4 regions of the Streptomyces sp. NPDC028419 genome follow, and region 1 is predicted to be linked to each of the others. Evidence: riboswitches for the same ligand, from Rfam matches in the RefSeq annotation. Region 1 holds a riboswitch; each other region holds the start of a gene.
The links. A riboswitch is a leader RNA that binds a small molecule or an ion and turns the genes downstream of it on or off. The one in region 1 is predicted to bind cobalamin.
Positions count from the first base shown of each region.

Region 2: linked by a shared signal. The riboswitch ahead of cobN (cobaltochelatase subunit CobN) and the one ahead of ACZ4UB_RS31170 (cobalamin biosynthesis protein) in region 1 are both predicted to bind cobalamin.
Region 3: linked by a shared signal. The riboswitch ahead of metE (5-methyltetrahydropteroyltriglutamate--homocysteine S-methyltransferase) and the one ahead of ACZ4UB_RS31170 (cobalamin biosynthesis protein) in region 1 are both predicted to bind cobalamin.
Region 4: linked by a shared signal. The riboswitch ahead of ACZ4UB_RS13590 (energy-coupling factor ABC transporter permease) and the one ahead of ACZ4UB_RS31170 (cobalamin biosynthesis protein) in region 1 are both predicted to bind cobalamin.

Region 1 covers NZ_JBVHUE010000033.1:40,729-48,391, forward strand. Annotated here, with positions in the region: gene ACZ4UB_RS31150 (hypothetical protein) at 1-1,065, opposite strand, end outside; gene ACZ4UB_RS31155 (alpha/beta hydrolase) at 1,190-2,341, opposite strand; gene ACZ4UB_RS31160 (inorganic phosphate transporter) at 2,696-3,976, shown strand; gene ACZ4UB_RS31165 (hypothetical protein) at 3,997-4,218, shown strand; cobalamin riboswitch at 4,323-4,467, shown strand; gene ACZ4UB_RS31170 (cobalamin biosynthesis protein) at 4,504-5,496, shown strand; partial or broken gene ACZ4UB_RS31175 (cobyric acid synthase) at 5,493-7,092, shown strand; gene ACZ4UB_RS31180 (putative cobaltochelatase) at 7,219-7,663, shown strand, end outside.
Region 2 covers NZ_JBVHUE010000027.1:35,940-43,602, forward strand. Annotated here, with positions in the region: gene ACZ4UB_RS27795 (trypsin-like serine peptidase) at 1-1,163, shown strand, start outside; gene ACZ4UB_RS27800 (hemerythrin domain-containing protein) at 1,222-1,695, opposite strand; gene cobN (cobaltochelatase subunit CobN) at 1,725-5,351, opposite strand; cobalamin riboswitch at 5,392-5,523, opposite strand; gene cobG (precorrin-3B synthase) at 5,780-7,207, shown strand; gene ACZ4UB_RS27815 (precorrin-8X methylmutase) at 7,215-7,663, shown strand, end outside.
Region 3 covers NZ_JBVHUE010000003.1:79,106-86,768, reverse strand. Annotated here, with positions in the region: gene ACZ4UB_RS04810 (carbohydrate binding domain-containing protein) at 1-1,399, shown strand, start outside; gene ACZ4UB_RS04805 (aminotransferase class IV family protein) at 1,456-2,238, shown strand; gene ACZ4UB_RS04800 (hypothetical protein) at 2,271-2,966, opposite strand; cobalamin riboswitch at 3,181-3,406, shown strand; gene metE (5-methyltetrahydropteroyltriglutamate--homocysteine S-methyltransferase) at 3,602-5,950, shown strand; gene ACZ4UB_RS04790 (oxygenase MpaB family protein) at 6,052-7,077, shown strand; gene ACZ4UB_RS04785 (serine/threonine-protein kinase) at 7,059-7,663, shown strand, end outside.
Region 4 covers NZ_JBVHUE010000009.1:170,825-178,487, forward strand. Annotated here, with positions in the region: gene ACZ4UB_RS13570 (APC family permease) at 1-909, shown strand, start outside; gene ACZ4UB_RS13575 (L-serine ammonia-lyase) at 1,071-2,453, shown strand; gene ACZ4UB_RS13580 (hypothetical protein) at 2,703-3,014, shown strand; gene ACZ4UB_RS13585 (AMIN-like domain-containing (lipo)protein) at 3,154-3,714, shown strand; cobalamin riboswitch at 3,780-3,972, shown strand; gene ACZ4UB_RS13590 (energy-coupling factor ABC transporter permease) at 4,003-4,710, shown strand; gene ACZ4UB_RS13595 (energy-coupling factor ABC transporter substrate-binding protein) at 4,707-5,057, shown strand; gene cbiQ (cobalt ECF transporter T component CbiQ) at 5,062-5,811, shown strand; gene ACZ4UB_RS13605 (energy-coupling factor ABC transporter ATP-binding protein) at 5,808-6,647, shown strand; gene ACZ4UB_RS13610 (PadR family transcriptional regulator) at 6,698-7,285, shown strand; gene ACZ4UB_RS13615 (EF-hand domain-containing protein) at 7,339-7,551, opposite strand.

The DNA.
Region 1 (7,663 bases):
GACCTCGGGCTCGGCCCGGGCGCCGACCACGCGCAGCGCCTCGAAGGCCAGGCCGCGCAGCAGGGCGTCCTCCCCGCGGGCGGCGTGCAGCAGCTCGCTGACGGCGTGGCCGACGGGGCGGGCGGCGAGCCAGGCCTGGTACTCGGCGCGGGCCGGGCCGGGGGTGAGCCGGGCGCAGCCGTGCAGCATGGCCGCGGCCGACTGCTCGATGTTCCCGGCGGGGCTCTGCGCGGCGACGCAGATCTGCTCCAGCTTGACCCAGACCGCCCAGCTGCCGAGTGGGGTGAGCGCGGCCATGGCGGGGCCCAGGGTGACGGCGTCCACGGCGGCCAGGCCGCCCAGGGCCCAGCGCAGCAGGCGGGCCAGCGGGACGGGACGGTCGGCGGCGCCGGGCGCCTGGAGGTCGGACGCGGGGGCGTCGTAAGGGACTTCGCAGCGCTCGTCGCGCAGTTCGACGACGCGCTGGCCGAGCAGGTCCAGCAGCGCGGGGACGGTCACCGGGCCCGCGGAGAGCTGGAGCAGGGAGAGGACCTGGGGCATCGACTCGACCACGTCGGCGACGGCCGAGGGGGCGATGTCGGCGGGGGCCGGGTGGACGAGCGACCAGGCGTCGAAGAGCGCGACCCAGCCGCGCAGGACCGCCGTGTCGTCGCGGTCCCAGGCGCGCAGCCGCCAGCCGGGGCGGGCGTGGCCGCCGTGCACCTCGACGAGGCCGGCGAGGCGGGCGCGGTCCCAGCCGACCTGGATCTGGCCGTGCGTCAGGCCCAGGTGGTGGGCGGCCCGTTCGACGTCGGCGGCGGGCAGCGCGCCCGCGGCGGTGGGCCGGGAGCCGTCCGCGGCGCCGAGGTGGTGTTCGGCCCAACGGGCCAGGCGCACGGCGTCCGCCAGTGAGGCACGGGCCCGGTTCGCGAGGTCGGGCGCGGCGGGGGTACCCGCCGGCGGCCGGGGCGTCGGCCGGGTGCTCCGGTCCGTCACTGCCTTGCGGGCCGTGGCGACGGAGCGCGGAGAGACGAGTCGGAGTCTGGAGTCGCGAGCCAACTGCTCATCAGGCTTTCGGGACGTCACGGAAGCAGTCTCGCCCGTCACCGCCCGAAAGCCCAAACGGAACCGTCGGTTACCACTGGAGGGTGATGGCCTATATCAGGACAAACCACCCTTCCCGCCACGGTGGCTACATAAGACACGGTGGCTACATAAGAGGGGTGAGGAACCTGCGCAGGGCCTCCTCGTAGCCCGCGGGGTCCGCGTTCCACATCGCCCCGTGCGGGGCGCCGGCCACGGTCCGCAGGGTGACGAGGTCGGGCCGGGCCGCGGCGAGGCGGCGCGCGGGCTCCCAGGGCGCGAGGGCGTCGTCCGGCCCGTGGAAGATCAGTACGGGCATCCGCAGCGCCGCCGGATCGGCCCCCGGGGGCTGCCGGTCGACCCGGAGCCCGGGGCGGCCCTCGGCGGCCCGCACCGCGAGCGGGAGCAGCGCGGCCGGGGTGCCCCGGGCGGCGGCGAGCCGCTCCAGGGTGGTGCGCCGGTCCAGCACCGGGGAGTCGAGGACCAGGCCGGAGATCTTGCCGGCGAGGGCGGAGCGCTCCGCGGCGAGCAGGGCCATGGTGGCGCCGGTGGACCAGCCGTGCAGGACGACCCGGCGGGCGCCGAAGCGGAGGGCGTAGCGGATGGCGGCGTCCAGGTCGCGCCACTCCGAGGCGCCGAGGTGCCCGAGGCCGTCCGGCGGGAGGGGGGCGCCGAGGTCGCCGCGGTAGGCGAGGTCGAGGACCGGGAGGCGGTGGTGGTTCAGGAAGGGCATGACCACCATCGGGTGTTCCCGGGTGCCGCCGAGTCCGTGGACGGTGATCACCCAGGTGTCGCGGGCGGCGGGCACGAACCACGCGGGCAGGGCGCCCAACTCCCCCGGCACGTCCACGTCGGCGTGGTCGAGCCCGAGCGCGGTGCGCGGGTTGCCCACGTGGATCTGGGGCGTCAGGCGGACCCGGGTGCCGGGGGCCAGCGTGCCGTGGGTGACCCCCACCAGCCGGCGCACGACGGTGTCCGGGTCGTGCGGGGCGTCGGGCAGGACGGCCCCGACGACCGCGTGCACCCCGGGCGCGGACAGCGCGTACGTACCGGGCCGCAGGGAGGCGATCGAGAGGGTCAGCGCGACCCGGTCCGCCGCGGTGGAGTGAACGGTGAGCAGGGGCCCGCCGGGCAGCGGCCGGCCGGGCTCGTTGCGCAGGGCCGCGTCGGCCGCGTGCCGGCCGACCGCGACCGCGGCGACCGTGGCCGCCGCGGCCAGGCCTGCGGCGGCGGTGAGGGTGGCGGTGACGGCCGCTGCCGTCGTCGTTGCGGAGCGCACCGCTCCAGTGTCGACCGGCACGCCCGACCCGGCCAGTGGAGCGGATGGTTCCGGCCAGCGGGGCCCCGCGGAACCCCGCCTCCGCTCAGGTTCCGCTCCGGTGCCGCTCCGGGGGTGATCTGGATCTCGTCCGCAGGTCCGGGCGAGCGGCCGAGGCGGCCGGAATGCCCCCGTCCGGCCGGTAGTCAACCCCGGCCTGACGTGCGTAAATCGATGTATCGACTGATCAACCGGGGCGAGGGGCCCAAACCGACCCTCGGTCGGTACACCGCTCCGCCCGTTCCAGTTCATCTTCCGTTCACCCAGGTTGCCTACGGTCGGCTAGCCACTGACGTCAAACAGAAGCCTGGGTAAATGGAGCACATAACGCTTCTCCTCGGGATCGTGATCATCACCGCTCTCGTGTTCGACTTCACGAACGGTTTTCACGACACGGCCAACGCGATGGCTACCACCATCTCGACCGGCGCGCTCAAGCCCAAGACGGCGGTGGCCATGTCCGCCGTGCTGAACCTCGTCGGCGCTTTCATGTCCGTGGAGGTCGCCAAGACGATCTCCAAGGGCCTGGTCAACGAAGAAGGCATCCAGCCGGAAGTGATCTTCGCCGCGCTCGTCGGCGCGATCCTCTGGAACCTCGTGACCTGGCTGGTCGGCCTCCCGTCCAGCTCCTCCCACGCCCTGATGGGCGGCCTGGTCGGCGCGGCCGTCGCCTCCGCCGGCCTCGGCGCCGTCAACGGCGGCACGCTCGTCACCAAGGTGCTGCTCCCCGCGGTCGCCGCGCCGATCGTCGCCGGTGTGGCCGCGATGCTGGCCTCCAAGCTGACCTACAAGCTGGGCGGCAACGTCGACGCGAAGACCTCCGCCAAGGGCTACAAGGCCGGTCAGATCGCCTCGGCCGGTCTCGTCTCCCTCGCGCACGGCACCAACGACGCGCAGAAGACCATGGGCATCATCACCCTCGCGCTGGTCGCGGGCGGGGCGCTCGCGCCCGGCTCCAACCCGCCGGTCTGGGTCATCGTCTCCGCCGGCATGGCGATCGCGATGGGCACCTACCTCGGCGGCTGGCGCATCATCCGCACCATGGGCAGCGGCCTGACCGACCTCCAGCCGCAGCAGGGCTTCGCGGCCCAGACCTCGGCCGCGAGCGTCATCCTGGCCTCCTCCAGCATCGGCTTCTCCCTCTCCACCACCCACGCCTGCTCCGGCGCGGTCATGGGTGCGGGTCTCGGCCGCAAGGGCGGCGTGGTCCGCTGGTCCACCGCCAGCCGGATGTTCATCGCCTGGGGCCTGACCCTGCCGGCCGCCGCCCTGGTGGCCGCGGGCGCCGAACTGGTCATGCGCACCGGTGACGTCGGCGTGGCCGCCGTCACCCTCTTCCTCGTCGGCTCCTGCGTCGCCATCTGGCTGATCTCGCGCCGCCAGGTCGTCGACCACACCAACGTGAACGAGGCCGCCGACCCCACCGACATCACGGTCGAGGCGCCGGGCGTGGTCACCACCGCGATCGCCGCCGTGGCCGTCCCGCCGGTCGCGGGCACCACCGCCGCGGTCACGGACGAGGCCTTCAAGGCGACCATCCCGACCCCGGCCCCGGCCGCTCCCCCGGCACCGGCGGCTCCCGCCGCCGCGGTCTGACCCACAGAGGAATCGGCAGTATGAAGATCGACTGGGCAGCACTCGGCTCCGTGTTCGGCGTCAGCCTCTCCGCGACCGTCGCCCTCGTGACCCTCTTCACCCTGGGCATCGTGGGCCTGTCGAAGCACGAGACCGCGACCGGCCAGGGCGGCACCGCCCACCTGGCGCACTCCGGCGCGTACGCCTGCTTCGCACTGTGCGCGGTGGCCGTCGGCTACGCGATCTACCTGATCGTCAGCTGACACCCCGGACACCCCCGGGCGCCCCTCGCGCACCAGCACGTCCCAAAGCTCCCCCCGGCCCGCGGCCGGGGGGAGCTTTCGCAGGTCAACGGCAAGTTGACGGGCGTTCGCGGTGCGTGGTGGACTGCCCGAGCCAATACGGCGGCATGGAGAGGAAGTCCGGTGCGAATCCGGCGCGGTCCCGCCACTGTCACCGAGGAGCCGAAGGCTCCCGGAAGCCAGGAACTCTCGCCGCCGGACACGTCGAACCAGGGCGCGGACCCTGAGTGAGGACCTAGCTGCCACATGCGTGCCGATCGCGTTTTCGCGTACGGCGCGACGGCCGGCCTGATCGGCGACCGGATCCTCGGTGATCCGCGCCGCGGGCATCCCGTCGCCGCCTTCGGGCGGGCCGCCGCCACCGTCGAACGAGCCCTGTGGGGCAAGAGCCGCGCCCGGGGCGCGGTCCACGCCCTGGTGTGCGCCGGGGGCGCGGCCGCCGTCGGCGCGCTCGGCGCCCGCGCCGTGCGCTCCCGACCCGCCGCCGCCCGCATCGCCCTGACCGCCGCCGCGACCTGGGCGGTGGTCGGCGGCACCTCGCTGGGCCGCGAGGCCCGTGCCATCGGGGGCGCGCTCGCCGCCGGGGACACCGAGGTGGCCCGCGAGCGGCTGCCGCACCTGTGCGGGCGCGACCCGCAGGCCCTGGACGACCAGCAGATCGCCCGCGCCGTCGTGGAGTCGGTCGCCGAGAACACCTCCGACGCCGTCGTCGGCGCCCTGGTCTGGGGCGCCCTGGCGGGAGTGCCCGGGCTGCTGGGCTTCCGCGCCGTGAACACCCTCGACGCGATGGTCGGCCACAAGTCCCCCCGCTACCTGCGATACGGCTGGGCCTCGGCCCGGCTCGACGACGTCGCGGGCTGGCCGGGCGCGCGGCTGACCGCGCTGGCCGCCGTACTGGCCGGACCGGACCGGCGGGGCGCCGTACGGGCCTGGCGCGCGGACGCCTCGGCCCACCCCAGCCCGAACGCCGGACCGGTGGAGGCCTCCTTCGCCGGGGCGCTCGGGGTCCGCCTCGGCGGGACCCTGGCGTACGCCGGGCGCGTGGAGCACCGGGCGGTGCTGAACGGGGCGGCGGGCCGCCCGGTCGAGGTCGCGGACATCGAGCGGGCCGTGCGGCTGTCGCGCCGGGTGACCTGGATCTCCCTCGGGGCCTGCGTGTCCTTGCGGGTGTTGGTGGCACATTGCACGTCGGGCCGCAGCGGTCCGGCCCGTACGACGAAGGCGAAGGGACGCGCATGAGCGGCGCACGGCGCGGCGGGGGGCTCCTGGTCGCCGGGACCACCTCCGACGCGGGCAAGAGCGTGGTCACGGCGGGCATCTGCCGCTGGCTGGCCCGCCAGGGCGTGAAGGTGGCCCCCTTCAAGGCCCAGAACATGTCGCTGAACTCCTTCGTCACCCTGGAGGGCGCCGAGATCGGCCGCGCCCAGGCGATGCAGGCGCAGGCGGCCCGGGTCGAACCGACCGCGCTGATGAACCCGGTGCTGCTCAAGCCCGGCGGCGACAGCAGCAGCCAGGTGGTGCTGCTGGGCAAGCCGGTGGGCGAGATGAGCGCGCGGGGCTACCACGGGGGCCGCCAGGAGCAGTTGCTCGGGATCGTCACGGACTGCCTGGAGCAGCTGCGGGGCACGTATGACGCCGTGATCTGCGAGGGGGCGGGCAGTCCGGCCGAGATCAACCTGCGGCGCACGGACATCGTGAACATGGGGATCGCGCGGGCCGCGCGCTTCCCGGTGGTCGTGGTCGGCGACATCGACCGCGGCGGGGTCTTCGCCTCGTTCTTCGGCACGACGGCGCTGCTGTCCCCCGAGGACCAGTCGCTGATCGCGGGCTACCTCGTCAACAAGTTCCGCGGTGACGTCTCCCTGCTGGAGCCGGGCATGGAGATGCTGCGGGGCCTGACCGGGCGGGCGACGTACGGCGTGCTCCCCTTCCAGCACGGCCTCGGCATCGACGAGGAGGACGGCCTGCGCGTCTCCCTGCGCGGCGCGGTACGGGAATCCGTGGTCGCCCCGCCGGTCGGCGAGGACGTGCTGCGGGTCGCCGTCTGCGCGGTGCCCCTGATGTCGAACTTCACCGACGTCGACGCGCTGGCCGCCGAACCGGGCGTCGTGGTGCGGTTCGTGGACCGGGCCGAGGAACTGGCCGACGCCGACCTGGTCGTCGTACCGGGCACCCGCGGCACCGTGAAGGCGCTGGCCTGGCTGCGCGAGCGCGGGCTCGCCGACGCGCTGGCCCGGCGGGCCGCCGAGGGGCGCCCGGTGCTGGGCATCTGCGGCGGCTTCCAGGCGTTGGGCGAGTCCATCGACGACGAGGTCGAATCCCGGGCCGGGGTCGTCGACGGGCTCGGGCTGCTGCCGGTGCGCGTGCGCTTCGCGCGGGAGAAGACCCTCGCCCGACCGAGCGGGCACGCGCTCGGCGAGAGCGTCCAGGGATACGAGATCCACCACGGGGTGGCCGACGTGCGGGGCGGGACCCCCTTCCTGGACGGGTGCCGGGTCGGCGAGGTGTGGGGCACCCACTGGCACGGGTCGCTGGAGAGCGACGGCTTCCGGCGGGCTTTCCTGCGGGAGGTCGCGCGCGCGGCCGGGCGGCGGTTCGTGCCGGCGCCGGACACGTCGTTCGGCTCCCTGCGGGAGGAGCAGTTGGATCTGCTCGGCGATCTGATCGAGGAGCACGCGGATACCGCCGCGCTGCTGCGGCTGATCGAGGGCGGGGCTCCGGCCGGGCTCCCCTTCCTCCCCCCGGGTGCGCCGTGAGGGCGGCCCGGGCCCTGCGGGGGCTGTCCCCTACCCCGTCCCCTTCGATCCCCGCATGCGCGGGGAGCATCAGCAGTGAGCACCGCATGAGCACGCCGTACCCGGGGTCATCCCTGCGCAGGCTGGGAGCACTCGGCGACCCTTGCACGATCGGAGCACGTCGGCTCGTGCATCTGCACGCACCACTCGAAGGAGCGACCGTCTCATGAGCAGCCCCCGTTTCCCCTTCTCGGCCGTAGTCGGCCAGGACGACCTGCGCCTGGCGCTCCTGCTCAATGCCGTGAGCCCGGCGGTCGGCGGCGTGCTCGTGCGCGGCGAGAAGGGGACGGCCAAGTCCACGGCCGTCCGCGCGCTGTCCGCGCTGCTGCCGCAGGTCGACGTCGTCGCGGGCTGCCGGTTCAGCTGCGCGCCCGCCGCGCCCGACCCGGCCTGCCCCGACGGCCCGCACGAGAGCGGTCCGGGCACGGCGCGGCCCGCGCGGATGGTGGAGCTGCCGGTCGGCGCCTCCGAGGACCGGCTGGTGGGCGCCCTCGACATCGAACGCGCCCTGTCCGAAGGCGTGAAGGCCTTCGAGCCGGGCCTGCTGGCCGACGCGCACCGCGGGATCCTCTACGTCGACGAGGTCAACCTGCTGCACGACCACCTCATCG
Region 2 (7,663 bases), on a different contig from region 1:
TCACCATCGTCGGATACCCCTCCAGCCACAACCCCGAGGACCACGCGGTGCGTTGCCCGGTCCGCACCGAGTGGCTGCCGGGCTTCTACCAGATCCAGGCCAGGTGCGCCGGGATGTGGGACGGGGTCTCGGGCGGACCCTGGTTCTCGAAGATCGACTGGACCTCGGGCGTCGGTGAGATCATCGGCAACGTCGGCGGCTTCAACGGCGGCGGTCCGAAGGTCGGCAAGGACGACCCGGCCTACAACGAGAACTCCTACAGCCCCGTGCACGGCGACTGGTTCTTCCGCCTCTACGACGAGGCCAAGAAGGGCCAGCACATCAACCGCGCCGGTGGCTACCAACAGCCCGCGCTGCCCTACTCCATGGGCAACGGCGAGACCTGGTCGCACGCCCGGCTGCTGGCCTCCGGCGAGTACACCGGGGACGGCAAGGGCGACCTCGTCGTGGTGTGGACCGACGGCGAGGTGACGCTCTACACCGGTGACGGCACCGGCGGCTTCGCCGGCGAACGCCGGCTCGCCGCTCCCGGACCGACCTGGCAGGGCGTCAAATCCCTGACCGGCGGCGACTTCTCCGGCGGCAGCGGCTACGACCTGCTGGCCGTCTGGAGCAACGGCGAGGTGCGGATCCTGCCCGACATCGGCGCGAACGGCGTGGGCGGCGGCATCAAGCTGGCCGACGCCGGCTCCGTGTGGAGCCACGCCGACCAGATCGCGGCGGGCAACTTCGGCACCGCGAACAACGTGAGCGACCTGCTGGTGCGCTGGAGCGACGGCGAACTCACCGACTACACCGCCGTCGGTGACCGGGGCTTCGGCGTCGAGCACCAGCTGCTGGCCGCGAACGACAACTGGAAGCAGGCCACCTTGGTGACCGCGGGCGACTTCACCGGCGGCGCCAACTGGGACACCCTGGTGCGCTGGTCGGACGGTCGGGTCTCGCAGTTCCAGGAGACCGGACCCGGCGGCATCGGAAACGAGATCCAGATGGCTCCGCCGCAGAGCATCTGGACCCACGACGTCGTGATGACGGCGGGCAGCTACGACTCCAACGGCTGGGCCGACGACCTGCTCATCCGCTGGTCGGACGGCGAGACCACCATGTACGCCCACACCGGCGCCGCCTTCGGCGCCGAACGGACCCTGGTCACCCCGAAGTAGCACGGCTCGTGCCCCTGTCGCGCCCGCGGGCACGACAGGGGCACGGGCGCGCGCCCCGTCAGCCCGCCGGACGCATCTCGGCGCCCGGGTGGGCCGTTCGCCAGGCCGCGATGGACAGGTCCCACTCGTCGCCCGTCAGGGCGGTGAGGGATGCGGGGAAGAGGCCGTCCTCCTCCTTCGCGATGTGTCGGTGGAGCTCGGCCACCGCGGTGCGCAGCAGGGCCACCTGCTCGGGCGAGGTCAGGTCCAGATCGGCCAGGAAGGCCGACAGCTCGCGGTGTTCGCGGGTCAGGGCGGCGATGTGGTCCGCGTACTCGGGGTCCTGCGACATCACCGCGAACAACCCGTCCTCCTCACCCTGCCAGTGGGCGAGGAGGACGTCGGTCATCGAGGAGACGAGGGCGCGGACGCGGGGGAGGTCCCCCGCGTCCAGGGCGCGCAGCGCGTCGCCCGCCGCATTCGTCACCGCCTCGTGCTCGGCGATGAACTCCTTGATCAACGGGATCTCGCGGCAGCCGCAGTAATGGCACATGCCTCCCAGGATGCGCCGGCCGCGAGCCGCTACTCCGCTTCCGCTTCCAAGTTGCCCTCCGTGTCCAGGTACACCTGGCGCAGGGCCTCCAGCGTCTCGGCATCCGGCTTCTCCCACATGCCGCGGGATTCCGCTTCCAGCAGGCGCTCGGCGATCCCGTGCAGCGCCCAGGGGTTGGCCTCCTCCAGGAAGGCGCGGTTCTCCGGGTCCAGCACGTACGTCTGCGTCAGCTTGTCGTACATCCAGTCGGCGATCACGCCGGTCGTGGCGTCGTACCCGAAGAGGTAGTCCACGGTCGCCGCCAGTTCGAAGGCGCCCTTGTAGCCGTGGCGGCGCATCGCCTCGATCCACTTCGGGTTCACCACGCGGGCGCGGAAGACCCGGGAGGTCTCCTCCACCAGGGTGCGGGTGCGGATCGTCTCCGGGCGGGTCGAGTCGCCGATGTACGCCTCGGGGGCCGTGCCGCGCAGCGCGCGGACGGTGGCCACCATGCCGCCGTGGTACTGGAAGTAGTCGTCCGAGTCGGCGATGTCGTGCTCGCGCGTGTCCGTGTTCTTCGCGGCCACCGTGATGCGCTTGTACGCCGTCTCCATCTCGGTGCGCGCGGAGCGGCCGCCCAGGCCGCGGCCGTATGCGTAGCCGCCCCACACCGTGTAGACCTCCGCCAGGTCGGCGTCGGTGCGCCAGTCGCGCGAGTCGATCAGCTGGAGGATGCCCGCGCCGTAGGTGCCCGGGCGCGAGCCGAAGATACGGGTGGTCGCGCGCCGTTCGTCGCCGTGCTCGGCCAGGTCCGCCTGGGCGTGCGCCCGGATGAAGTTGTCCTCGGCGGGCTCGTCCAGCCCCGCCGCCAGCCGCACCGCGTCGTCCAACAGGCCGATGACGTGCGGGAACGCGTCGCGGAAGAAGCCAGAGATGCGCAGCGTGACATCGATGCGCGGACGGCCCAGCTCCACGAGCGGGATGGCCTCGACGCCCGTCACGCGCCGCGAGGCCTCGTCCCACACCGGGCGGACACCGAGCAGCGCGAGCGCCTCGGCCACGTCGTCGCCCGCCGTGCGCATGGCGCTCGTGCCCCACAGGGACAGGCCGACGGAGGCGGGCCATTCGCCGTTGTCCGTGCGGTAGCGGGTCAGCAGCGAGTCCGCGAGGGCCTGGCCGGTCTCCCACGCGAGGCGGGAGGGCACGGCCTTGGGGTCCACCGAGTAGAAGTTGCGGCCGGTGGGGAGCACGTTCACCAGCCCGCGCAGCGGCGAACCGGAGGGGCCCGCCGGGACGAAGCCGCCCGCCAGGGCGTGCACCGCGTGCGTCAGCTCGTCCGTGGTGGCCGCCAGGCGCGGGACCACCTCGGTCGCCGCGAAGGCGAGGATGTCCGCGACACCGGCCGGGTGGCCCGCGGAGACCGCGGCGACGGCGGACGGGTCCCAGTCGGCGGCCTCCATGGCCTCGACCAGGCCGCGGGCCGTGGCCTCCACCTCGTCCGCCGAGGTGCGGGTCGGCGCGGCCTCGTCCAGGCCGAGCGCCTCGCGCAGGCCCGGGAGCGCCGTCGTACCGCCCCAGATCTGGCGGGCGCGCAGGATGGACAGGACCAGGTTGACCCGGTCCGTGCCCGCCGGGGCGCCGCCCAGCACGTGCAGGCCGTCGCGGATCTGGGCGTCCTTGACCTCGCACAGCCAGCCGTCGACGTGCAGCAGGAAGTCGTCGAAGCCGTCGTCGTCGGGCCGGGCCTCCAGACCGAGGTCGTGGTCGAGCTTCGCGGCCTGGATCAGGGTCCAGATCTGGGCCCTGATGGCCGGCAGCTTGGCCGGGTCCATGGAGGAGATCTGCGCGTACTCGTCCAGGTGCTGCTCCAGGCGCGCGATGTCGCCGTACGACTCCGCGCGGGCCATCGGCGGCACCAGGTGGTCGACCAGGGTCGCGTGCACGCGGCGCTTGGCCTGGGTGCCCTCGCCCGGGTCGTTGACCAGGAACGGGTAGACGAGCGGCAGGTCGCCGAGCGCGGCGTCCGGGGCGCAGGAGGCCGACAGGCCGGCGTTCTTGCCGGGCAGCCACTCCAGGTTGCCGTGCTTGCCCAGGTGGATCATGGCGTCGGCGCCGAAGCCGCCGTCCTCGGCCGCGGCCTGGATCCAGCGGTAGGCGGCGAGGTAGTGGTGCGAGGGCGGCAGATCGGGGTCGTGGTAGATCGCGATCGGGTTCTCGCCGAAACCGCGCGGCGGCTGGATGAGGATGAGCAGGTTCCCGCGGCGCAGGGCGGCCAGCACGATGTCACCGTCGGGGTCGCCGCCGGTGGTGGTGCGTGAGCGGTCCAGGAACATGCTGCCGGGGGCCTGCCCCCAGTGCTCCTCGACGCCTTCGCGCAGCTCGCCGGGGAGCCCGGCGTACCAGCGCCGGTAGTCGGCGGCCGGGATCCGGACGGGGTTGCGGGCCAGCTGCTCCTCGGTGAGCCAGTCCTGGTCGTGGCCGCCCGCCTCGATCAGCGCGCGGATCAGCTCGTCGCCGTCGCCGGAGACCAGGCCGGGGATCTCCTCGACGGGCCCGAAGTCGTAGCCCTCCGCGATCAGCCGGCGCAGCAGCGCGACGGCGCTGGCGGGGGTGTCGAGACCGACCGCGTTGCCGATGCGGGAGTGCTTGGTGGGGTACGCGGACAGGACCAGCGCGATCCGCTTCTCGGCGTTCGGGGTGTGCCGCAGCCGGGCGTGGCGCACGGCGATCCCGGCGACGCGGGCGGCGCGCTCGGGATCGGCGACGTACGCCGGCAGGCCGTCCTCGTCGATCTCCTTGAAGGAGAAGGGGACCGTGATCAGGCGGCCGTCGAACTCCGGCACCGCGACCTGGCTGGCCGAGTCGAGCGGGGACAGGCCCTCGTCGCTCTCCTCCCACGCGCTGCGCGAACCGGTCAGGCACAGCGCCTGCAGGATCGGTACGTCGAGGGCGGCGAGCGCGCCCGCGTCCCACGACTCGTCGTCGCCGCCGGCCGAGGCCTCGGCGGGGCGGGTGCCGCCCGCGGCGAGGACCGTGGTCACGATGGCGTCCGCCGTCGCCAGCTCGGCCAGCAGCTCCGGCTCCGGGGAGCGCAGCGAGGAGACGTACAGCGGCACGGGCACGCCGCCCGCGTCGACCACGGCGTCCGAGAGGGCGTGCACGAAGGCGGTGTTGCCGCTCATGTGGTGGGCGCGGTAGTAGAGCACCGCGATCCGGGGACCGGCGGCGGGCTCCGCCGCGCGCTCCAGCCGGCCCCAGGTGGGGGCGGCGGCGGGCGGTTCGAAGCCGTGGCCGGTGAGCAGCACGGTGTCCGACAGGAAGCGGGCCAACTGCTCCAGGTTGGCGGGGCCGCCGTGCGCGAGGTAGGCGTGCGCCTCCGCCGCGATGCCGATGGGGACGGTGGACGCCTCCATCAGCTGGGCGTCCGGGGCCTGTTCGCCGGTGAGCACGACGACCGGCCGGGTCTGGTCGGCGGCGAGGAGCAGGTCGAGCCCCTCCTGCCAGGCGCGCAGGCCGCCCAGGAGGCGTACGACGACCAGGTCCGCGCCGTCGAGCAGCGCGGGCAGGTCGTCGAGGGGGAGCCGGGAAGGATTCGCGAACCGGTACGGGACCGGGCCGGTGTCCGAGGCGCGGGCACTGAGCAGATCGGTGTCGGACGTCGACAGCAGCAGGATCATGCGGCGGCGGGCCTTCCTCGGGGTTTCCGCGCCCCGGGCAGTGAGGACGACGGGAGTTCCTGACTCACCCGGAGGCGCCGTGGGCGACTGCCGGGTTCACAGTGGCGGGACCGCGCCGGATTCGCACCGGGCTTCCTCCCATGTCGCCGTCCTCGGCGATGACGGGCCGAATGGTCCGTCGAGGGGTCATCTTAGGTGCCGCGGCGAGCGAACGGCAGGTGGGGGGCCGTGCGGCTTGTGTGGGGGGTGGGGTGGCCGGGGCTCGTCGCACCCTGCGGGCGGCGTGCCTCCGGCGGGCCCTCAAGCGCCGGGCGGGCTGGATGTGGTTGGGGTGGGTTGTGACCTGCGGGCGGCGCGGCCTCCGGCGGGCCCTCAAGCGCCGGGCGGGCTGGATGGGGTGTGGTCTGTCGGTGGCGTGGGGTGCGGTGGTGACGGACACAGGTCGGGTGGTGCGGATCGTGGGTATGCTCGCCGCCATGCCCCCGCCCTCCTCCGCCGCGCCCCGGGACGAACCCGTCATACGGGACCGTGGTGACGCCTGCCCCGGTGCGCTGCGCCTGCACGCGGCGGACGACGGGCACCTCGCCCGGATCCGGATCCCCGGCGGTCTGCTCACGGCCGACGCGGCCGTCGTCCTGGCGGACGCGGCGGACCGGCTGGGCGACGGCCACCTCGACCTCACCTCGCGCGGCAACGCGCAACTCCGCGGCCTCGGCGCCGGCTGCGGCGGCGAGCTGGCCGCCGTGCTGACCGCCGCCGGACTGCTGCCCGCCGCGGCCGCCACCCACGAACGGGTCCGCAACATCGTCGCCTCGCCGCTGTCCGGGCTCGACGGACCGCTCCGCCCCGACGTCACCCCGTGGGTCGGCGAGCTGGACCGGCTGCTCTGCGCGAGCGACGCGGCGGCCGGGCTCTCCGGGCGCTTCCTCTTCGCCCTCGACGACGGTCGCGGCGACGTGACCTCGCTCGCTCCCGACGTGAACGTCCTCGGGCTGGGCTCGGGAACGGCCGTGCTGTGGACGCACGATGACACCGACGCGGTGGCGGTCGCGCACCGGGACGCGGCCCGGGCGGCGCTGGCCGTCGCCGAACACTTCCTCGACGCGGTGCGCGCGGCCGGCACCAAGGCCTGGCGGGTGAGCGAACTTCCCGCCGAACACCGGCCGGAGTCCGGCGAGTTGCTCAACCGATTGCAGGAGAAGGGCATTTCGGCGGAGCGGGCCCACGGCTTCAGGCGCCGCACCGGCCGCGGCCCCGGCCCCGGCGTGGTGGCGGGCCCGGACCCGGACCGCGTCGCGCTCTCGGTCCTCGCCCCGCTGGGGCGGCTGACCACCGCGCAGTGGCGCCTGCTGGCCGCCTCGGCCGCCGCCGCGGCCGGGTCCTTGCGGCTCACCCCCTGGCGCGGGATCGTCGTCCCGGGGGTCGACGCGGCCACCGCGCCCGCCGCCCTGGCCCGGCTCGCCGGAGCCGGACTGGTCACCGCGCCCGGCGGCCCCTGGGAGAACGTGACCGCCTGCACCGGCCGGCCCGGCTGTGCGAAGGCGCTGGCCGACGTACGGGCCGACGCCCGCGCGGTCGTGGCGGCGACGGGAGCCCCGGTCGCCCCCGCCGGCGGCGCGGCACTGCCCGTGCACTGGTCCGGCTGCGAGCGGCGCTGCGGACATCCGCGCGCGGCCGCCTGGGTGGACCTGGTCGCGGGGCCCCGCGGGTACGGCCTCGCGCTGGCGGGGCGGGGCGGGGAGACCACGCGCCCGGTGCGGGACGACGTACCGGCCACCGCCACCGACCTGACCGCCGCGCTCGCGACGGCGGATGCCATGGTTCAGCAGACCCAGAAGACTCAGCAGCAGACGTAGTGAAGAAATGAGCGAGTACACAGTGTTCGAGTACGAGAAGGACGGCGCCGCGATCTACCGCCAGTCCTTTGCCACGATCCGCGCCGAGGCGGATCTCGCCGGGCTGCCGGCCTCGGTGTCGCAGGTCGCCGTACGCATGATCCACGCGTGCGGGATGACCGACCTCACGAAGGATCTCGGATACACGCCCGACGTGGTGCTGCGCGCCCGCGCCGCGCTCGACGCCGGGGCGCCCATCCTGTGCGACGTGCGCATGGTCGCCAGCGGGGTCACCCGCAAGCGGCTGCCCGCCGACAACGAGGTGATCTGCACCCTGTCGGATCCGGCCGTACCGGACCTCGCCGCGAAGATGGGGACCACGCGCAGCGCCGCCGCCCTCGAACTGTGGCGCGACCGGGGCCTGTTGGAGGGCTCGGTGATCGCGGTCGGCAATGCGCCCACCGCCCTCTTCCGGCT
Region 3 (7,663 bases), on a different contig from region 1:
CGCGCTCAAGGCGACCCCCGCCGGCTCGGACAACGCCCAGTGCACCCAGACCGTCAGCGTGCAGCCCAACTCCCAGTACACGCTGAGCGCCTTCGTCCAGGGCAGCTACGTCTACCTCGGCGCCACCGGCACCGGAATCACCGGCACCACGTCCACCTGGACACCCAGCAGCCCGTCCTACGGCCAGCTCAGCGTCACCTTCGCCACCGGGGCCAACACCACCTCGGTGACCGTCTACCTGCACGGCTGGTACGGGCAGCCCGCCTACTACGCGGACGACGTGGCCCTCGCCGGCCCCGGCGGCCCCAACCCCACCCCGACCGCCACCGCCCCCACCACCGCCCCGCCGACCACCGCGCCCCCCACGACCGCACCGCCGACCACCGCCCCGCCCACCACCGCGCCCCCCACCACCGCACCGCCGACCACGCCGCCGCCGGGTGAGACCTGTCCCACCAAGCCCAAGCCGTCGGGGAAGGTCCTGCAGGGCTACTGGGAGAACTGGGACGGCGCCTCCAACGGGGTCCACCCCGGCATGGGCTGGGTCCCCATCACGGACAGCCGGATCGCCGCGCACGGCTACAACGTCATCAACGCCGCCTTCCCGGTGATCCTCTCGGACGGCACCGTGCTCTGGCAGGACGGCATGGACGCCGGCGTCAAGGTCTCCACCCCCGCCGAGATGTGCCAGGCCAAGGCGGCCGGGGCGACGCTCCTGATGTCGATCGGCGGCGCCGCCGCCGGCATCGACCTGAGCTCCAGCACCGTCGCCGACAAGTTCGTGGCGACCGTCGTCCCGATCCTGAAGAAGTACAACTTCGACGGCATCGACATCGACATCGAGACCGGCCTGTCCGGGAGCGGCAACATCAACACGCTGTCCGCGTCCCAGTCCAACCTGATCCGCATCATCGACGGCGTCCTCGCGCAGATGCCGGCCGGCTTCGGCCTCACCATGGCCCCCGAAACCGCCTACGTCACCGGCGGCAGCGTCACCTACGGCTCGATCTGGGGCTCGTACCTGCCGATCATCAAGAAGTACGTCGACAACGGCCGCCTGTGGTGGCTCAACATGCAGTACTACAACGGCAGCATGTACGGCTGCTCGGGCGACTCCTACCAGGCGGGTACCGTCCAGGGCTTCACCGCGCAGACCACCTGCCTCAACAACGGCCTGACCATCCAGGGCACCACCATCAAGGTGCCCTACGACAAGCAGGTGCCCGGCCTGCCCGCCCAGCCCGGCGCCGGCGGCGGCTACATGGCGCCGAGCCTGGTCGGCCAGTCGTGGAACGCCTTCGGCGGTTCGCTGAAGGGGCTCATGACCTGGTCGATCAACTGGGACGGTTCGAAGGGCTGGAGCTTCGGCGACAACGTCAAATCCCTCCAGAACCGCTGACCGCCCGCCGCCCGCCGCTGATCGTCGGCAATGGATGTCCTGACATCCTGTGAGGTATGGCGACACTCAACGGAAAGCCCGTTTCCACCGACGACCTGCTGCCCCTGGCCCTGGTCAACGTCGGTCACTTCACGTCCATGCGCGTCGACGAGGGCGCCGTGCGCGGGCTGGAGCTGCACATGGCGCGGCTCGCGAGGGACTGCGAGGTCGTGTGCGGCGCCGACCTGGACACCGGGCGCGTGCGCGCGTACGTCCGGGAGGCGCTGCACGGGCAGACGCGGCCCTGCGTCGTCCGGGTGACCGTCTACGACCCCGCGGTCGACATGGGGCACCTCGCGGCGCCGGGGGACCCGCGGGTCCTGGTCACCGTGCGCGGAGCCGGCGCGTTGCGCGCGCCGGCTCCGCTGCGCGCCAAGAGCGTGCCGTACGAGCGGGAGCTGCCCGAGGTGAAGCACGTCGGCCTCTTCGGGGCCCTGCACACCCGGCGCGGTGCCCAGCTCACCGGCTTCGACGACGCCCTGTTCGTCGGACGCGACGGACTCGTCAGCGAAGGCGCCACCTGGAACGTCGGATTCGTCGACGCCGACGGCGGCGTCGTGTGGCCGCAGGCTCCGGTCCTGCCCGGAGTCACCAGGGCGCTGCTCCAGCAGCGCGCCGCACACCGGGTCGCCCCCGTGACCCTGGAAGAGGCGAAGGGCATGGCGGCCGCCTTCGCGACGAACACCAGCATCGGCGTCCGGGCGATCGCCGCGATCGACGACACCGCACTGCTCGCCGAGCACCCCGTGCTGGACCGGCTCCGCGAGGCCTACCTGTCCGTTCCCGGCGAGAGGCCGTAGGGCCGCCGGTCCCGCGACACGGGCCGTCGATGTCAGGCCATGCGGGCGCCCAGGGTGCGCACCACCTGGGTCAGGACCTTCTCGCGCCAGTTCTCCTCGGTCTCGGGGTACTTCCCGACGCCGTCCGCGGTCGAGGAACCGCTCACTTCGAACTGGTAGGGGCCCTGGTGGCAGATCATCGTGGTCGTCGTGCCCCGGGTGTAGCAGCCCGCCGTACCGAGGGAGTTCCCCAGGTCCCGGAACTTCTTGGTGTCCTGGCCGGACCGCTTCGCCTCCTCGTCGCGGTCCTCGGCGTAGGCGTTCGCCACGAGCGCGGGATCGGCGACGGTCTTGAAGACGATGCGGACGCTGCTGTTGTGCTTGCCCTTGTACTTGGCCGGCAGCCCGAACTCGGTCTTGCAGCCGCCGGCCGGTACGTCGCCCGTGGTGCCGGGATCCGACGTGGCGAGCGGGTTGAAGTTGATGACGGTCACCTTGATCGGCGTCCGCTGGAAGTCCTTGGCCTGCGGCAGGATCGCGCGGACCTCCTCGTCGCCGAGTACCTCGCACGCGTTGGGCCACTGCGCCAGCGGCACCGAACCCCCCGCGGGGGGACGCGCCTCCAGCTTCGCACCGGAGGGCTTGGCGGACTCGAACTTCAGGGCCGGCGGCTCGCTGCTGCAGCCGGCCAGTACGGCCGCGGCGGACGCGACCGCCGCGACGGCCAGGACGCCACGGCTCGGTTTCATGGTGGGCATGGTCAACTCCCCTATGTGGACACGGGGGATCCCCCCTCTACCGGGCCCATTCTGGACGTGCGCGCCCGATCCCTCCCGCCGAAGCCGCCATGCGCCCTGTGATCTTCCCGACAGCGGGACCGCCGTCCGCGCGTCGACCGCGGAGTGTCTCATCTCACCGTCCGCGATGTGGTCAACATCCGCCCCGCCGCGCCGCGTCGACCTAAGCTGACCCCCAGCAGCTGGTTCGCCCCGTCCGCCAGGCGGGATGCGTCGTAAGAGGGAACCCGGTGGGAATCCGGGACTGCCCCGCAGCGGTGAGCGGGAACGACCGCCGTCATACGCACTGGGACCGGATCACGGTCCTGGGAAGCGACGGCCACTAGGAGCCCGCCGGGAGACCGGCAGGCGCGCCCGCAAGTCCGAAGACCTGCCCGTTGCCCGCGCACGCACGGTCGTGCGCGGATTTCCTGGTGACCTCGTGGGCGGGTCGGTCGGGGGCGCCCCGGACCCGCTCCGGGGAACGACGGACGGTCGCAGCCGGTGCCTCGCGCACGGCGGTGCGACGGGCCGTCCGCTCCGCCACCCCTTCGCGCCTCGCGTCCGTCACCGGGACTCATGGAGACGTACTCGCGAAGGAGAGTTCCGTGACACCCCAGCACACCACCCGTTCCACCACCTCCGCGGCCGCACCGGACCCGGCCGTACGGGCCACCGTCCACGGCTACCCCCGGCAGGGGCAGAACCGGGAACTGAAGAAGGCCGTCGAGGGCTACTGGAAGGGCCGGGTCGACGCCGACGCCCTCCGGGAGACCGCCGCGACCCTGCGCCGGACCCACTGGCAGCAGCTGGCCGAAGCGGGCATCGGCGAGGTGCCCACCGGTGACTTCTCGTACTACGACCACGTCCTCGACACCAGCGTCATGGTCGGCGCCGTCCCGCCCCGCCACCGCGCCGCCGTCGCGGCGGACGCCCTGGACGGCTACTTCGCCATGGCCCGCGGCACCCAGGACGTGGCGCCGCTGGAGATGACCAAGTGGTTCGACACCAACTACCACTACCTGGTCCCGGAGCTGGGCCCCGACACCGAGTTCACCGCCGACTCCGCCCGGCAGGTCGCCGAGCTGGGGGAGGCCCTGGCGCTCGGGCTGAACGCCCGCCCGGTGCTGGTCGGACCGGTCACCTACCTCCTGCTGGCCAAGCCCGCCCCGGGCGTGCCCGACGACTTCCAGCCGATCACCCTGCTCGACCGGCTGCTGCCCGTCTACGCCGAGGTGCTCGCCGACCTGCGCGCGGCGGGCGCCGAGTGGGTCCAGCTCGACGAGCCGGCCCTGGTCCAGGACCGCACCCCGGCCGAGTTGGGCGCGGCCGCCCGCACCTACCGCGAGCTGGGCGCGCTGGCCGAACGCCCCAAACTGCTCGTCGCCTCGTACTTCGACCGGCTCGGCGAGGCCCTGGCGGTCCTGGCCAAGGCGCCCGTCGACGGTCTCGCCCTCGACTTCACCGACCGGGCCGCCGGCAACCTCGCCGACCTGGCCGCCGTCGGCGGCCTGCCCGGCAAGCGCCTGGTCGCGGGCGTGGTCAACGGCCGCAACGTCTGGATCAACGACCACGAGGCCTCCCTCGCCACGCTCGGCACCCTGCTCGGTCTCGCGGGCAGCGTCGACGTCTCCTCCTCCTGCTCCCTCCTGCACGTCCCGCTGGACGTCACCGCCGAGCGCGACGTCGACCCCCAGGTGCGGCGCTGGCTGGCCTTCGCCCGGCAGAAGACCACCGAGATCACCGTCCTGGCCCGCGGCCTCGCACAGGGCACGGACTCCATCGCCGCCGAACTCGCCGCGAACCGCGCCGACCTCGCCTCCCGGGCGCACTCGCCGATCACCCACGACCCGGCCGTGCGCGCCCGCACCGCCGCCGTCACCGACGCCGACGGGCGCCGCTCCCAGCCCTACGCGCGGCGGGCCGCGGCCCAGCGGGCCCACCTCGGCCTGCCCCTGCTGCCCACGACGACCATCGGCTCCTTCCCGCAGACCACCGAACTGCGCACCGCCCGCGCCGACCTGCGCGCCGGACGGCTCGACGAGGCCGGCTACGAGCGCCGCATCGAGGCCGAGATCCGCGAGGTGATCGCCTTCCAGGAGAAGACCGGCCTCGACGTCCTCGTGCACGGCGAACCCGAACGCAACGACATGGTCCAGTACTTCGCCGAGCAGTTGACCGGCTACCTGGCCACCCAGCACGGCTGGGTCCAGTCCTACGGCACCCGCTACGTCCGGCCGCCGGTCCTGGCCGGGGACATCTCCCGCCCCGATCCGATGACCGTGCGCTGGACCTCGTACGCGCAGGCGCAGACGGCGAAGCCGGTCAAGGGCATGCTGACCGGCCCGGTCACCATGCTCGCCTGGTCCTTCGTCCGGGACGACCAGCCCCTCGGCGACACGGCCCGCCAGGTCGCGCTCGCCCTGCGCGACGAGGTGAACGACCTGGAGGCGGCGGGCACCTCGGTCATCCAGGTCGACGAGCCGGCCCTGCGCGAGACCCTGCCGCTGCGCGCCGCCGACCACGCCGACTACCTGGCCTGGGCCACCGAGTCCTTCCGGCTCAGCACCGGCGGCGTCCGGCCGGACACCCAGATCCACACCCACATGTGCTACGCCGAGTTCGGCGACATCGTCGCGGCCATCGAGGACCTCGACGCCGACGTGATCAGCCTGGAGGCCGCCCGCTCGCACATGCGGGTCGCCGACGAACTCGCCGGCGCGGGCTACCCGCGCGAGGTCGGGCCCGGCGTCTGGGACATCCACTCGCCGCGCGTGCCCTCCGCCGACGAGGCCGCGACGCTGCTGCGCAAGGGACTGGGGGCCATCCCGGCCGAGCGGCTGTGGGTCAATCCCGACTGCGGGCTGAAGACCCGCGGCTGGACCGAGACGAAGGCGTCCCTGGAACACCTCGTCGAAGCCGCGCACCGGATGCGGGCGCGGCTGACCACGGGCTGAGCACGCGGCCGGACGGGGACGGTCCGAGCGGACCGTCCCCGTCCGGTGCCGTACGCACCGCCCGGTCGGTACGCTCGGTCCCGGGCGACGGGAGGCCACCGATGGGCGCAGCGCCGTACGGGCGGGAGCACGTGCACGGAGACGGTGACGGGAAGCGCGACGGGGACCGCCGCGCCCGGCCGGACGGGCCCCGAACGGGCCGCGCGGGAGCCGACCCTGGGCTGTACGGGCCCGGATCCGTGACCTGGCAGTGCCACGGCGACCCGATCATGTGGATCGCCGGGGTCCGGGCCCTGTACCTCCAGGCCCTCCACCCGCGGGCCGTCCGGGGCGTCATGGCCAACTCCGACTTCCGCCAGGACGCCTGGGGGCGGCTGCTGCGCACCGCCGACTTCGTCGGCACGATCACCTACGGCACCACCGAGGCCGCCGAGGCGGCCGGAGCGCGGGTCCGCAAGATCCACCGGATGCTGTCCGCGATCGACCCCGCCACCGGCGACCGCTTCCCCGTCGACGATCCCGAACTCCTGCTGTGGGTGCACTGCGCGCAGATCGATTCCTTCCTGCACACACTGCGCCGCTCCGGCGTCCCCCTCACCGCCGCGCAGGCCGACCGGTACGTCGACGAGAACCGCACCAATGCCCGCCTCGTCGGTCTCGATCCCGCCGCGGTGCCGGCCACCACCGCGGATCTGGCCGCGTACTTCGACGAGGTCCGCCCCCGCCTCGCGGCCGGGGCCGACGCCCGCGCCGTCGACGACTTCCTGCGCAGCCCGCCCGTCCACCCGCTCCTCGTGCCTGGCCGAAACCTGCTGTGGCGGCCGCTCGCCGAACTCGCCTACGGATCCCTCCCGGCGTACGCGCACCAGCTGTACGGGCGCCCCGCCCGAGCCCCGCGCGGCGTCACCCGGCGCTTGCGCCTCACCGGCCTCGTGTTGCGCAGCATTCCCGCAGGTCTGCGCTGGCAGCTGCCGCCAGGTCACATCTTGAGAGCGATGCGCCGCATGGGCCCCGGGAGTCGCCCCTCGACGCACGCACTGCGCACTTCAGCGGCCATACTGGACCGGCCGGGGAGGGTGGCGCACGACAACGGGGGCGGCAGTAGGACATGGCTGAGTCCAGACTGATCCAGGGCCGATACAGATCGCTCGATCTGATCGGTCGCGGTGGCATGGGCGAGGTGTGGCGCGCTCGCGACGAGTCGCTGGGGCGACATGTCGCAGTAAAGTGCCTCAAACCGCTCGGCGCGGAGCAGGACGCCCACTTCACGCAGGTGCTGCGCGAGCGCTTCCGGCGCGAGGCGCGCGTCGCCGCCTCGCTCCAGCACCGGGGCGTCACCGTCGTCCACGACTTCGGGGACGACAGCGCCACCGGCGGGCCCCTCTACCTCGTCATGGAGCTGCTCGAAGGGAGCAATCTCAGCCAGCTCCTGGAGGAGAACGACGCCCGCCCGCTGGCCGTCGACGACGTCGTCGACATCGCGGAACAGCTCGCCGCCGCCCTCGGCTACACCCACGACCAGGGCGTCGTCCACCGCGACCTCAAGCCCGCCAACATCATGCGGCTCACCGACGGCACCGTGAAGATCTGCGACTTCGGCATCGCCCGGCTCGCCGCCGACATCGGCTTCACCGCCAAGCTCACCGGCGGCGGCATGGCCATGGGCACGCCGCACTACATGTCGCCCGAGCAGATCGCCGGCGGCGAGGTCGA
Region 4 (7,663 bases), on a different contig from region 1:
GGCCTGGTCATCTACCTGGCCCTTCAGGCCGCCTTCCTGGGCGCCGTACCACCCGAGCACCTCGCGCAGGCCGGCGGCTGGGCCGGAGTGAACTTCAACTCCCCCTTCGCCGAACTCGCCAAGCTGTTGATGATCCACTGGGTCGTGGTGATGCTCCAGTTCGGCGCCTTCATCTCGCCCGCCGGCTCGAACATCGCGAACGTGGCCTCGGCCGCGTACATGGTGCAGAACCTCTCCGAGACCGGCTTCTTCCCCAAGAAGCTCAAGGAGACCCACCCCGTCTACGGCACCGCCCGGCCCGCGATGTGGCTGAACCTCGGCTTCTCCGTCCTGCTGCTGGTCACCGTCGGCCACAGCTGGAAGACCCTGGCCCCGATCATCTCGGCCGCCATGGTCATCTCCTACCTGATCGGCCCCATCGCGGTCGGCGTCTTCCGGGTCACCAAGCCCGGCCTCAAGCGGCCCTTCCGGCTGCCCCTGGCGGCCGTGCTCTGCCCGCTGACCTTCGTCTTCGCGGCCTGCGCGCTGTACTGGTCGAAGTGGCCGAACACCGGGATCGTGACCGCGCTGACCCTGGTCGCGGCCCCGATCGCGGCGGTCGTGCTGGCCCGCAAGGGCGAGAAGGACCTGGTCAGGCAGTTCGCCCCGGCCTGGTGGATCGTCGTCTTCCTGGGCTGCCTGTCCCTGCTGTCCTACCTGGGCAGCGGCGACTTCGGCGGCACCGGCCGGATCCCGGACGGCCTGGACATCACCCTGGTCGCGGGCATGGCCCTCGCCGTCTACTACTGGGCCGTGCGGGCCGGCATCAAGGCCCACCGGGACGGTCTCCCGGGCCCGGACCCGGTGCTGGACGCCGCGACCGAGATCACGTCGGGCAATGTCCCGCAGCGGGAGCTGACCCCCGCATGAACTGACGTACGCTGCTTTAGCAGGGCAAGGGCGCCCCACAGGCGCACTTTGCCCAAAATCCGCAAAGTCCGCTCAACCGTCGGCCGCCGTCAATACCGTTTGGAAGGCAGCTGGACGGTCCGTTCCCCGACACCACGGGGATGAACCGGGAGTCCGCCAACGTGGCCATCTCCGTTTTCGATCTGTTCTCGATCGGCATCGGTCCGTCCAGCTCGCACACCGTCGGTCCGATGCGCGCCGCGCGCATGTTCGTGAACCGGCTGAAGAAGGACGGTGTCCTCGCCCAGACCGCCTCCGTACGGGCCGAGCTCTTCGGCTCGCTCGGCGCCACCGGGCACGGCCACGGCACCCCCAAGGCCGTCCTGCTGGGCCTGGAGGGCCACTCCCCGCGCTCCGTGAACGTGGAGACCGCCGACGCCGAGGTCGAGCGGATCCGCCAGAGCGGTCGGCTGCGCCTGCTGGGCGCGGAGATAGGCGATGGCCACGAGATCGACTTCGACGAGCCGAACCAGCTGATCCTGCACCGCCGCCGGTCGCTGCCGTACCACGCGAACGGCATGACCCTCTTCGCCTACGACGAGACGGGCAACCCGCTGCTGGAGAAGACCTACTACTCGGTCGGCGGCGGCTTCGTCGTGGACGAGGACGCGGTCGGCGAGGACCGGATCAAGCTCGACGACACGGTGCTGAAGTACCCCTTCCGCTCCGGTGACGAGATGCTGCGGCTCGCGAACGAGAGCGGCCTGTCGATCTCCTCGATGATGCTGGAGAACGAGAAGGCCTGGCGCACGGAGGAGGAGATCCGCGAGGGCCTCCTGGAGATCTGGCGCGTCATGCAGGCCTGCGTCGCGCGCGGCATGTCCCGCGAAGGCATCCTGCCGGGCGGTCTGCGGGTCAAGCGCCGCGCCGCGGGCACCGCCCGCCAGCTGCGCGCCGAGGGCGACCCGCAGGCGCACGCCATGGAGTGGGCGACGCTGTACGCGATGGCCGTCAACGAGGAGAACGCGGCCGGCGGCCGGGTCGTCACCGCCCCCACCAACGGCGCGGCGGGCATCATCCCGGCGGTCCTGCACTACTACATGAACTTCGTGCCCGGCGCCGACGAGGACGGCGTGGTCCGCTTCCTCCTCTCGGCGGGCGCCATCGGCATGCTGTTCAAGGAGAACGCCTCGATCTCCGGCGCCGAGGTCGGCTGCCAGGGCGAGGTCGGCTCGGCCTGCTCGATGGCGGCGGGCGCCCTCGCCGAGGTGCTGGGCGGCACCCCGGAGCAGGTGGAGAACGCGGCCGAGATCGGCATGGAGCACAACCTGGGCCTGACCTGTGACCCGGTCGGCGGTCTGGTGCAGATCCCGTGCATCGAGCGCAACGGCATGGCGGCCGTCAAGGCCGTCACCGCGGCGAAGATGGCGATGCGCGGCGACGGCAGCCACAAGGTCTCCCTCGACAAGGTCATCAAGACCATGAAGGAGACCGGCGCCGACATGAAGGTCAAGTACAAGGAGACGGCCCGCGGCGGGCTCGCGGTCAACGTCATCGAGTGCTGACCGGGAGCTGATCCCGGACGGCACCGACCAGCCCGGACGCACCCCTTCCAGACAATCCAGACCGCATGAAATGGCGGGAAACATTTGTTTGAAATGGATTGATCATGCTTGAGGGGGAACCACCGCGTCTGGGCTGGTTTCTTCATGATCCGGTACGCAAAAGTGGGGCCCGCGACGTCGCACGCAGGACCCGGCGGTCGGCCAACCGTCGTGGACTTCCCACGCTTTTGCTCACTGGAGGACTCGATCATGGCAAGCATCCGCACCATCCGCGTGATGGCGGCGCTCGCAGCGCTCCCCCTCGCCGCCGCCCTGTGCACGGGCGTGGCGCAGGCCGACAACGGAGCCGGCGCGGCCAACGCGTCGAACGCGGCCGTCGCCAGCATCCTCGGCAGCGGGGTGGGCGGCGCCAACCTCGGCAACTCCTCCACCGCGCAGCAGGTCGCCACCGGTTCCGGCGCGTCGAACCAGAACAACACGGCCCAGTCGAACGGTTCCGGCTTCACCGCCATCGGGCAGTCCAACACGCACGAGTCCGTGGTCTTCAACCCGGTCCCGTAACGCGCACGACCGCTCCCGGGGCCCGGTCCGCATCGGCGGACCGGGCCCCGGTTCGTGCGCCGCGTGCAACCAAGAGGCCGTATGGCGTGTCTTCCACGATGACACTACTGTCCCCACATCCGAAGAATCGGGGGACGTCATGCTGGACCACCTCATACGCTCCGTCCGCAACTCCGTCCACTCGCTGAGGCGCGGCGCGCGCCCCGGCTCCGTCCACCGGCGGCGGCTGGCGGCCGTCACCGCCGGGTTGCTCCTCACCGTCGGAATCGGCCTCGCCGTACCGGCTTCCGCCGCCGCCACGGCGACCCCGCTCGTGACCAATGCCCGCTGGGGCGGGCACTGCACCTACGACCGGATCGTCATCGACCTCCAGGGCTACGTCCCCGGGGTCACCGTCACTCCCGTGTCCGAACTCGTCTACGACGGCTCCGGCAAGCCGGTCCCGCTCGCCGGGACGTACTTCCTGGAGATCCGCCTGCACCCGGCCCAGGCGCACGACGACGCCGGGAACTCCGTCTACACCGGCCCCAAGCTCCAGAAGATCTACCTCCCCAAGCTCAAGGGCATCGCCTTCACCGGCGACTTCGAGGGGTACGTCACCTTCGGCGCCGCCTTCGACACCGCACCGCAGTTCACCACCTCCACGCTCCACAACCCGGAGCGCTTCGTGGTCGACATCGCCCACCCGAACGTCTGCTGAGACGCTCCGGCGTACCGCGCGCACCCGCACGACGGCGCCGCCGACGGCCCGTTGCCCCTGGTCAGGTAGGGTCAACGGGCCTTGGTGTACGGGAAACCGGTGAGAAACCGGTGCGGCCCTCGCCACTGTGAACGGGAAGTCCGGCGCCACCCCCGCGGGGAGCCACTGGACCGGGCGGGAGACCGCCCGGACCGGGAAGGCGGCGCCGCGGCGGCAGCACCCGTGAGCCAGGAGACCGACCGGGGTGCGTTGTTCCATCCACGAGGTGCTGGAGAGGTCTCCCTACACATGCATATAGCCGAGGGGTTTCTACCCCCCTTGCACGCGGCCGCCTGGGGCGTCGCGTCCGCCCCCTTCGTCGTCCACGGCGTGCGCGCCCTGACCCGCGAGGTCAAGGCGCATCCCGAGAGCACCCTGCTGCTGGGGGCGTCCGGTGCGTTCACTTTCGTCCTGTCCGCCCTGAAGATCCCTTCGGTGACGGGCAGTTGCTCGCACCCGACCGGGACGGGGCTCGGTGCGATCCTGTTCCGCCCGCCGATCATGGCGGTGCTGGGCACGATCACCCTGTTGTTCCAGGCCCTGCTGCTGGCCCACGGCGGGCTGACCACGCTCGGCGCGAACGTCTTCTCGATGGCGATCGCGGGCCCCTGGGCCGGGTACGCCGTCTACCGCCTGCTCAAGCGGTTCGACGCGCCCCTGATGGTCTCGGTCTTCTGCGGCGCCTTCTTCGCCGACCTGATCACCTACTGCGTGACCAGCGTGCAGCTCGCGCTGGCCTTCCCCGACCCGGCGTCCGGCTTCGCGGGCTCACTCGCGAAGTTCGGCGGGATCTTCGCCGTCACCCAGATCCCGCTGGCGGTCAGCGAGGGGCTGCTCACCGTGCTCGTGATGCGGCTGCTGATGCAGTCGAGCAAGTCCGACCTGGTGCGGCTCGGCGTGGCCAAGCTGACCGGCGCCGCCGCCGCGCGGCACGAGCAGGGGACGGCCGTCCGATGACCAGGAACGCGAAGATCAACACCCTGCTGCTACTCCTGGTGGCGGCGCTGGCGGTGCTCCCGATCGCCCTGGGCCTCGGCGAGGGCAAGGAGGAGCCGTTCACCGGCGCCGACGCGCAGGCGGAGACGGCGATCACGGAATTGAAGCCGGACTACGAGCCGTGGTTCTCCCCGCTGTACGAACCCCCCTCCGGGGAGGTCGAGTCGGCGCTCTTCGCCCTCCAGGCGGCGCTCGGCGCGGGCGTGCTCGCCTACTACTTCGGGGTGCGCCGCGGGCGCCGTCAGGGCGAGGCCGCCGTCGCGGCCGGCGCGGGCCGCGGGGACGACCCGAACTCCCGGGACGCGTGAGGCGGTGCTGCCCATCGACGCCGCGGCGCACAGCAGCCGCTGGCGCCGCCGACACCCCCTGGAGAAGGCCCTGCTGGGGCTCGGGCTGACCGTCACCGCGGTCTGCCTGCCGCCCTGGCCCGGCGGACCGCTGGTGGCCGCCACCACCCTCGCCGTGCTGCTCGGCCCGGCGGGGGTGCCCCCGCGGCAGTTGTGGCGGGCCTTCCGGATCCCGCTCGGGTTCTGCTTCACCGGGGCGGCTCCCCTGCTGCTCGCGGTGGGCGGCCCGGCGGGGCCGCTCTCCCTGGCCCCGGACGGCCCGCGGCACGCCGTCGAGCTGCTGCTGCGCACGTCGGCGGCCTCGCTCGGCGTGCTCCTGTTCGCCTTCACCACCCCGGTCTCGGACGTGCTGCCCCGGCTGGTGCGGGCCGGGGTGCCGGCGCCCGTCGTCGACGTGGCGCTGGTGATGTACCGGATCGGCTTCCTGCTGCTGGACTCCCTCGCCCAGGTCCGCCGGGCCCAGGCGGCCCGGCTCGGCCACGCGGGCAGGGCCGCCGCGTGGCGGTCCGTGGCGGGGCTGGCGGCGACCGCCTTCGTCCGCGCCTTCGACCGCGCCTCCCGGCTCCAGAGCGGGCTGGCGGGGCGCGGCTACGACGGCACGCTGCGGGTGCTCGTACCGCGGTCCTCCCCGTCCTGGCGGTTCCTGGCCGCGTCGGGCGCCCTGCTCGCCGCGCTGGTCGCCGTCACCCTCGCCTCGAAGGACTTCGTCTCGTGAACGTACCCGTGGAACCCGAACCGCTCGTCCGGCTGACGGGCGCGGGCTACGCCTACGAGGACGGGCCCGCCGTCCTGTCCGGCGTGGACTTCCCGATCGCCCCCGGCCGGGCCCTGGCCCTGCTGGGGCGCAACGGCAGCGGCAAGACCACGCTGATGCGCCTGCTCAGCGGGGGGCTGCGCCCCGACGCGGGCGAGCTGTGGCTGGACGGCGAGGTGGTCTCGTACGGCCGCGCCGGGCTGACCCGGCTGCGCACGGCCGTGCAGCTGGTGGTCCAGGACCCGGACGACCAGCTCTTCGCCGCCTCCGTGGAACAGGACGTCTCCTTCGGCCCGATGAACCTGGGGCTGGCGGAGCCGGAGGTGCGGAGCCGGGTCGACGCGGCGCTGGCCGCGCTCGACATCACCGCGCTGCGGGACCGGCCGACGCACCTGCTGTCCTACGGACAGCGCAAGCGGGCCGCGATCGCGGGCGCCGTGGCGATGGCCCCCCGGGTGCTGATCCTGGACGAGCCGACGGCCGGACTCGACCCGGACGGCCAGGAGCGGCTGCTGGAGGCCCTGGCGGGCCTGCGCGCGGCCGGGACGACCGTGGTGATGGCGACGCACGACGTGGACCTCGCCGTGCGGTGGGCGGACGACGCCGCGGTCCTGACCCCGGCCGGCATTCGGCTCGGCCCGGCGCAGACCCTGCTCGCGGACCCCGAGCTGCTCGCCTCGGCCGGCCTGCGCGCCGCCTGGTCCCCCGCGGTGACGGCGCTGCTGCGCGCCCACGGCCTGCTCTCCCCGCAGACCCCGGGCCCCAAGACCCCGGAGGCCCTGGCCGCCTGGCGCTGAGCGGCGCCGGGGGGCGCGGCGCCCGGTCCGGGCGAACCTAGGATGACCGCATGTCGCTGCCGCACGCCATCCTCACCGCGCTCCTGGAGAAGCCCTCGTCCGGTCTGGAGCTGACCCGGCGGTTCGACAAGTCGATCGGGTACTTCTGGTCGGCCACGCACCAGCAGATCTACCGCGAGCTGGGGCGGCTGGAGGAGGCCGGGCTGATCCGCGCGCTGCCGAGCGAGCAGCCCGTGCGCGGCCAGCGCAAGGAGTACGAGGTGCTGGCGGCCGGGAGCGCCGAGCTGGCGCGCTGGATCGGGGAGAGCCAGGATCCCAAGCCGATCCGGGATCCGCTGCTGCTGCGGGTGCGGGCGGCCGGGGTCGTCGGGGTGCGGGGGCTGGGGCCGGAGCTGCGGCGCCACCTGGAGCTGCACCGGCGTCAGTTGGCGCAGTACCGGGCCATCGACGAGCGGGACTTCCCGCCGGGCCGGGACGCCGACGAGGACCGGGTGCGGCGGCTCGTGCTGCACGGCGGGCTGGCCCTGGAGACCTTCTGGCTGAGCTGGCTGGAGGAGGCCGTGGCCGAGGTGGACCGGCTGTCCGCGGAGCCCCGCGAGGAGCCGGGTGGGCCTGCGGCGGAGCCCGGGGGTCGCTGACGCGCCTGGCCCCGGCAGGTGGGGGCGCAGGCGCGTGCGGTACCTGACCTGGACTACTTGTTCAGGGAGGCCCAGAACTCGTCGAAGCTCATCTGGCCGTCGCCGTTGGCGTCCTTGCTCGCGACGATCGCGTCCGCGACCGCGCCGGTGACGTACGCGTCGCCCATCGCCTTCATGGCCGCGCTGTACTCGTCGGCCGAGACGAAGCCGTCGCCGTCCGCGTCGAAGCGGTCGAACGTCGCCCGCGCGCTCTCGATGTCCGCCATGGGTCCACCCCTTCTTGGTGCTTGTTGACCGGCTCAGGGTAGCGGCCCCGGGAGCCGTCTCCCGCCGGGGGGCCCGATCGAGCGGTCGATAGAAATTCGATTACCCCGCGGT